Regions from separate parts of the Sphingomonas sp. CFBP9019 genome, predicted to be linked through region 1. Evidence: predicted binding sites of a transcription regulator. Region 1 holds the regulator's gene; the other holds the start of a gene.

Region 1 (3,596 bases):
TCGCCGATGCGGCCCCCGCCGCATTGTCGTCGCTCAGACGGCGTTCACCGTGCCTCGGCCACCCCCTGGACCGGGACAAGAGCGACCAGACGCCGGCAGGTCTCCTGGCTCGCGGGTCAAGGCTCGACGCACACCTTCCCAGGCCATCGGCCCAGTGGCTGCCCCCGTCGCAGGGGGCGGGTGCGTGTCGCTCGCCGCTTACAGTTGCAGGGACAGCTGCGGTCTTGGGGCGAACCCCGCACCGCATTCCCATTCAAGCCCCGAGGGGCACCGACGCGATCTGTGCGGATCCGGCTTGCGTCGGACCTGCGCCACAGGGCTAGCGCGTTTTGCCTGCGCTGACGACAGGATTTGCGCGCGACGCAACGCAGGGCATGTCGTCCCATCTCACCGCAACGTCTGCCTTACCTCGTACGTTGATCGCATAACCGACCGGTGTCCTGCCGGTCGCGGCGTTGCCCGCTTTCCGCCCCGCGGCAATCGTGCGAGCAGCGCAGACCTTCATCGCCCCGCTGAACGGAGCCCGCATGCGCCCTCTCGTCCCCGTCGCCGACGCCCAGTCCCGCCTCTTCGCCATGGCCGCGCGCGTCCCCGCCGAAACCGTGCCGCTGCGCTCGGCGATGGGCCGCTGGGCCGCGGAGGACATTCTCGCCCGCCGCACCCAGCCAGCGACCGACCTCTCGGCGATGGACGGCTATGCGATCCGCTACGCAGATCTGCCCGGGCCGTGGACGGTCATCGGCGAAAGTGCGGCGGGGCGCCCCTTCACCGGTTCGGTCGGCGCGGGACAGGCGACGCGGATCTTCACCGGCGCGGCGATGCCGGCGGGCGCCGACACGGTGCTCGTCCAGGAGGAAGCCGCGCGCGACGGCGACCGGCTGATGCTCGACGGCGAAGGCCCCGCCTTCGAAGGGCGCAACACGCGCCGCAAGGGGCTCGACTTCGCGACCGGCACGCGGCTGATCGCGGCCGGCGACCGGCTGACGCCCGCGCGCATCGCGGTCGCGGCGACCGGCGGGCACGGCGCCTTATCGGTCGGCCGCCGCCTGCGCGTCGCGGTCGCCGCGACGGGCGACGAGCTCGTTCCACCCGGCTCGACCAGCGACCCCGTCCCGCTACCGGAATCAAACGGCATCATGCTCGCCGCGATGCTCGCCGACCTGCCCGTCGACATTATCGATCTCGGAATCCTCCCCGATCGGCTCGACACGCTGCGTGACGCCTTTGCCGGGGTCGATGCCGATCTGCTCGTGACCACGGGGGGCGCGTCGGTCGGCGATCACGATCTCGTCCGCCCCGCAATCGAGGCGGCGGGCGGCAGCATCGACTTTTGGCGGATCGCGCTGCGCCCGGGCAAGCCGATGATGGCGGGCGCGCTTGGCCGGACGATGCTGCTCGGCCTACCTGGCAACCCGGTCTCCGCCTTCGTCACCGCCATCCTCTTCGTCCGCCCCGTGGTCGCGCACATGCTCGGCGCGCGCGATCCCCTGCCGCAGACGACGCACGCGCTGCTCGGCGAGGATCTTCCGCCCAACCAGTCGCGGACCGACTATATGCGCGCCGAACTGCGCAAGGGTCGCGCCTATGCCTCGACCATCCAGGACAGCTCGATGCTGCTGACGCTCGCCCGTTCGTCCTGCCTGATCATCCGCGACGGCGACGCGCCGGCGGCAAGGGCGGGCGACTCGGCGGAAATCCTCGTCATCGCGTGACGTCACCGCTTGACGAAGCTGCAAGTGTTCCATAGAAGTTCCTCGTCTGTTCCGGACGGAGAACTGTTATGCTCACGCGCAAGCAGCACGAGCTTGTCTGCTTCATCAATGACCGCCTCGCCGAGACGGGCGTGTCGCCCTCGTTCGAGGAGATGAAGGACGCGCTCGACCTGAAATCGAAATCGGGCGTGCACCGTCTGATCAGCGCGCTTGAGGAGCGCAACTTCATCCGACGCCTGCCCAACCGGGCGCGCGCGCTCGAAGTGCTGAGGATGCCCGAGCGTCCCGAGGCTGCAACAGGGCAGACGGCGGCGAAGTCGGGGCCGAAGGTGGCGGCATCGGCCGACACCGTATCTGCGCCGAACACGGCCAGCGCCACGCCCGCGTCGCCCGCCCGCATCGCGGCGAACGACGTCGTCGAGATCCCGCTGCACGGCCGGATCGCCGCCGGCGTCCCGATCGAAGCCTTCGAGGGCAGCTCGATGCTTGCCGTCCCGGCCGCGTTGCTCGGCACTGGCGAGCATTATGCGCTGGAGGTTTCGGGGGACTCGATGGTCGAAGCCGGCATCCTCGACGGCGATTACGCGCTGATCCGCCGTACCGAGATCGCCCGCGACGGCGAGATCGTCGTCGCGCTGATCGAGGACAGCGAAGCGACGTTGAAATATTTCCGCCGCGAGGGCGCGATGGTCCGGCTCGACCCGGCCAACCGCGCCTATGACCCCCAGCGTTATGCGCCCGCACAGGTCCGGGTTCAGGGCAAGCTGTCGGGTATCCTGCGCCGCTACGACTGACGAATGCCGGGTGGCGCTGGCGGTCATCACCGCCAGCGCCACCCGGCAGTGGCGTTCGTGACCAACGGCCCCAGGCACCATCGTCCGCGTTTCGGAATTGCGGCCCTCCCAATCGGAGGCCCCACCTTCGCAGGATCATGACCCGACATACCCAGTCGCGACCTATCGCTCTGACCACCCCCGAGCCGGCACCCGAAACCGGACCGACGCCGCCCCCCCGGCCAGCCCATGCTGATCGCCCGCCGCCCCGAACCGTCGCATTGGCCGCGCCAGCGTCGGTGGATCGCGCCACGGGTGCCGGTCCCCCGGATTGAGCACCGTCACCATCCGCCCCGCGGTCAACGTCAACGCGATCCCCCCGGTCCGCGCGAGCACCGATCGATCGAGCTTCAGCCATCGCGGCGTACAACCACGCGGCAGCCCGCGCTCGCTGATGACGATGTCCGCGCGCCGGCAGGCGGCAAGCATCTCGGCGATCGGCACCCGGTAAACGCTGCGCGTTGCCAGCACACGCCACGCCCGCCCCCGCGCGACGACATCCGTCAAGCACAGCTCGCGGCTGCACCGCGCGTCGGGCTGATCCGCCAGCAGCAGCGGTTCTCCGTCGACCCCGCCATTCTCCGCCAGCGTATCGCGGACATAGTCCCCCGCCCGATCGCGAAGAAGTGCAAGCCCTGCGGCGGTCCGGACCGCGACGTGGCGGCCATCGCCCGTCACAAGGATATCGGGTGACGGCGTCGTCAGCGCCCAGATCGCGCCGACCGCCAAGGGCAGGATTCCGATCCGTCGCCACCGCGTCCGCCACAGCGCGATCCACACCCCGCCGACGACCATCAGCGCAAACGCCCCGTCGGGAACCGCCGGCAGCGCGCGGACCGCGCCCGGTGCATGCGCCACGCCGCGCGCGAGCCACAGCAGCGCGTCAAGCGCATGCTGCACCAGCCACCAGGCCGGCGCGCCGAGCCCGATCGTGTCGAGCAGCAGCGCCAGCGCCTCGAACGGCATGACGACGAACGTGGTCAGCGGGATCGCGACGATATTGGCGACCGCGCCGTACAGCCCGGCCTTGTGGAAATGATAGACCGCGATC
Region 2 (3,596 bases), on a different contig from region 1:
AGCGCGACAGGCTGTTCGATCAGGCGGCGGGCGGGCTCGCCACGGTGATGGGTCGGGGGCTTACTGGCAGGCGAGGCACTCGTCATAATCCTTCGATTCCACGTCGATCTGACGCAGGTCGATGGTGTTGTCCGCCTCGACCCCGCCCGCAAAGCCGGCGCGCTGCACCGACTTCGAGCGGAGATAGTAGAGCGACTTGATGCCGAGCTCCCAGGCGCGGAAGTGGAGCATCAGCAGGTCCCACTTTTCCACGTCGGCGGGGATGAACAGGTTCAGCGACTGCGCCTGGTCGATGTACGGCGTGCGGTCCGCGGCGAGTTCGAGCAGCCAGCGCTGGTCGATCTCGAAGCTGGTCTTGTAGCAGTCCTTTTCCTCGGTCGAGAGGAAGTCGAGATGCTGGACCGAACCGCCCTGTTCGAGGATCGAGTTCCAAACCGCGTCCGAGTTCTTCGACTTCTCGGCGAGCATCTTCTCGAGATACGGGTTCTTGATCGAGAAGCTGCCCGAGAGCGTCTTGTGCGTGTAGATGTTCGCCGGGATCGGCTCGATGCACGCGCTGGTGCCGCCGCAGATGATGCTGATCGACGCGGTCGGCGCGATTGCCATCTTGCAGCTGAACCGCTCCATCGCGCCGACATCGGCGGCGTCGGGGCAGGGCCCGCGCTCGATCGCGAGCTGCATCGAGGCTTCGTTGGCCTGCGCGTTGATGTGCTTGAACATCCGCAGGTTCCACGACTTGGCCATCGCGCCCTCGAACGGGATGCCGCGCGCCTGGAGGAAGCTGTGGAAGCCCATGACGCCGAGGCCGACCGAACGCTCGCGGCCCGCCGAATAGGCGGCGCGTTCCATGCCGGGCTCGTGGCGGTCGATATAGTCCTGCAGCACGTTGTCGAGGAAGCGCATCACGTCCTCGATCAGGCCCTTCTCGTCCTTCCACTGATCCCAGGTTTCGAGGTTCAGCGACGACAGGCAGCAGACCGCGGTCCGCTCGTTGCCGAGGTGATCCTTGCCGGTCGGCAGCGTGATTTCCGAGCACAGGTTCGAGGTCGAAACCTTGAGGCCCAGTTCGCGGTGATGCTTCGGCATCGCCTTGTTCACGTGATCGGCAAAGACGATGTAGGGCTCGCCGGTCTGGAGACGCGTCTCGACAAGCTTCTGGAACAGCGAGCGCGCGTCGACGGTGGCGCGGATCGCCTGGTCCTTCGGGCTGCGCAGATGCCATTCCTCGCCGTTGCGCACCGCCTCCATGAAGGCGTCGGTGATCAGCACGCCGTGGTGGAGGTTCAGCGCCTTGCGGTTGAAGTCGCCCGAGGGTTTGCGGATCTCGAGGAATTCCTCGATCTCGGGATGCGAGACGTCGAGGTACACGGCCGCCGAGCCGCGGCGCAGCGAGCCCTGCGAGATGGCGAGGGTGAGCGAATCCATGACGCGGACGAACGGGATGATGCCGCTGGTCTTGCCGTTGAGGCCGACCGGCTCGCCGATGCCGCGGACATTGCCCCAATAGGTGCCGATGCCGCCGCCGCGCGAGGCGAGCCAGACATTCTCGTTCCAGGTGTCGACGATGCCGCCGAGGCTGTCGGGGACCGAGTTGAGATAGCAGGAGATCGGCAGGCCGCGGCCGGTGCCGCCGTTCGAGAGAACGGGGGTGGCGGGCATGAACCAGAGCTTCGAGATCGCGTCGTAGAGACGCTGCGCATGGCCGGCGTCATCGGCGTACGCAGACGCGACGCGGACGAACAGGTCCTGATAGCTCTCGCCCGGGAGCAGATAGCGGTCCTTGAGCGTCTCCTTGCCGAATTCGGTCAGCAGCGCGTCGCGGCTGTGATCGACCTCGACCGGGTAGATCTGCGCGCGCACGGAATGGCTGTCCTGCGCCTGGCGCGGTGCCTTGGGGGCCTCTGCTGCGGGCGTGTCGAGGGTCTGTTCGATGGTGTCGGTCGTCATGTCGCTATCCCGGCTGCTGTCTCTGAAATCCAAAAGACCGCTCCTAAAATTCTGTAATCGTTCGAATCGGGAGCATATCCCATGCTATCATCGGGCAGATCAAAAGCAGAACAAAAACTGATCGGCAGCGCGTGGTCACGCCTGTCGACAATCAGGGTGGCAGCCCGAGGGGCGCACCATGTTCTACCAGAGATAGGGCCTGCCGCTGTAAGTAGCCCCCAGATACTGTGCCAATCCCGCAGCGGGTGCAAGCCGCTAGTTGGCCCGTTGCGGCCCTGCCCGGGGTCGATGGGGGTATCGCGAGGCGGCGGCGGCGGCGCGACGCGTGGATCTGCGCCGGGTTCGCGATACGCAAGCGGATTTCGCGCCTTTCGAAATATTTTCGAGCGAGCCGCGCGCGCCCGCGGTCAGCCCGCGCGGCGCATCCCGCGGACCAGCGGCGGGGGGCCGAGCCGTTCGATATCGACCGGATGGTCGAAGGCGAGCCCGGCGCGGCCGTCGCGCAGCCAGCGAATCTGCGCGCCGATCATCTGGCCGTCGACGAGCTCGATCGAGACCCCGGCGCCGGTCGGATCGCCGCGGACCATCAGCCCCTCGACCATCGCGCCGCTGGTCGAGATGTCGCGGACGCGGACATCGACGAGCGTATCCTCGACCAGCAGCCGCGCCGAGCGCAGCATCCGCACGCGCGGCGCACGGCTGGTCTTGAACCCGGCGGCGGTCGCCACCCCCGCGGCGGTGGAAAGCTGTTCCATCACCACCTCGTTGAGGACCGGGCGGCCATAGACATAGCCCTGGATATGGCTGCAGCCGAGATCGCGGACCAGCGCGATCTCGTCCTGCAGCTCGACGCCTTCCGCGGTCGTCTCCATGCCGAGCGTGTCGGCGAGCATGACGATCGCCTTGATGATCGCGGCATTGCGGTTGCCGGGCTCGGCCGCGCCCTTCACGAACGACTGGTCGATCTTGATCTTGTCGAACGGCGCGGTGCGTAGATAGCCGAGCGACGAATAGCCGGTGCCGAAATCGTCGAGCGCAAGCCGGACGCCGATTCCTTTCAGCGCCTTGAACATCTGGTCGGACGATGCGCTCTCGTCGAGGAAGACGCCCTCGGTGATCTCGAGCTCGAGCCGGTTGGCGGGCAGCCCGGACTGGGCGAGCGCGCTGGTGACGAGGGCGGGGAGCGCGGGGTTGGCGAACTGGATCGGCGAGACGTTGACCGCAACGCGGACATCGGCGGGCCAGCGCGCGGCGGCGTTGCACGCGGTGCGCAGGACCCAGGTGCCGATCGCCTCGATCAGCCCGCATTCCTCGGCGATCGGGATGAAGTCGGCGGGCGACACGGGGCCGCGCGTCGGGTGGTTCCAGCGGATCAGCGCCTCATAGCCGACGATCCGCGTCGATTTCGTGCTGACGACGGGCTGGTAGCAGAGGTGGAACGCGCCCTCGGTGACCGCGATGCGCAGATCGTCCTCGAGCTGCTTGCGCGATTTCGCCCCCGCCAGCATGTCGTCCGAATAGAAGCGGTGGACGCCGCGGCCATCGGCCTTGGCCGCATAGAGCGCGAGATCGGCATTGCGGATCAGCGTCTCCGAATCCTTGCCGTGCTGCGGCGTGATCGCGATGCCGATCGAACAGCCGATCGAGAC

The links. The regulator LexA, encoded in region 1, represses DNA repair genes until DNA is damaged. The targets are predictions, from matches to a motif close to GTTCCNCNCTTGTTCT.
Region 2: the regulator LexA is predicted to act here: its motif matches at 2,044-2,059, upstream of SOM18_RS15585 (ribonucleoside-diphosphate reductase subunit alpha).

Annotation. Positions count from the first base shown of each region.
Region 1 is NZ_JAXCWK010000002.1:625,437-629,032, reverse strand. Features, by position in the region: cobalamin riboswitch at 78-290, opposite strand; gene glp (gephyrin-like molybdotransferase Glp) at 528-1,712, shown strand; gene lexA (transcriptional repressor LexA) at 1,781-2,506, shown strand; gene SOM18_RS06930 (ComEC/Rec2 family competence protein) at 2,669-3,596, opposite strand, start outside.
Region 2 is NZ_JAXCWK010000005.1:106,404-109,999, reverse strand. Features, by position in the region: gene SOM18_RS15585 (ribonucleoside-diphosphate reductase subunit alpha) at 61-1,947, opposite strand; gene SOM18_RS15580 (EAL domain-containing protein) at 2,355-3,596, opposite strand, start outside.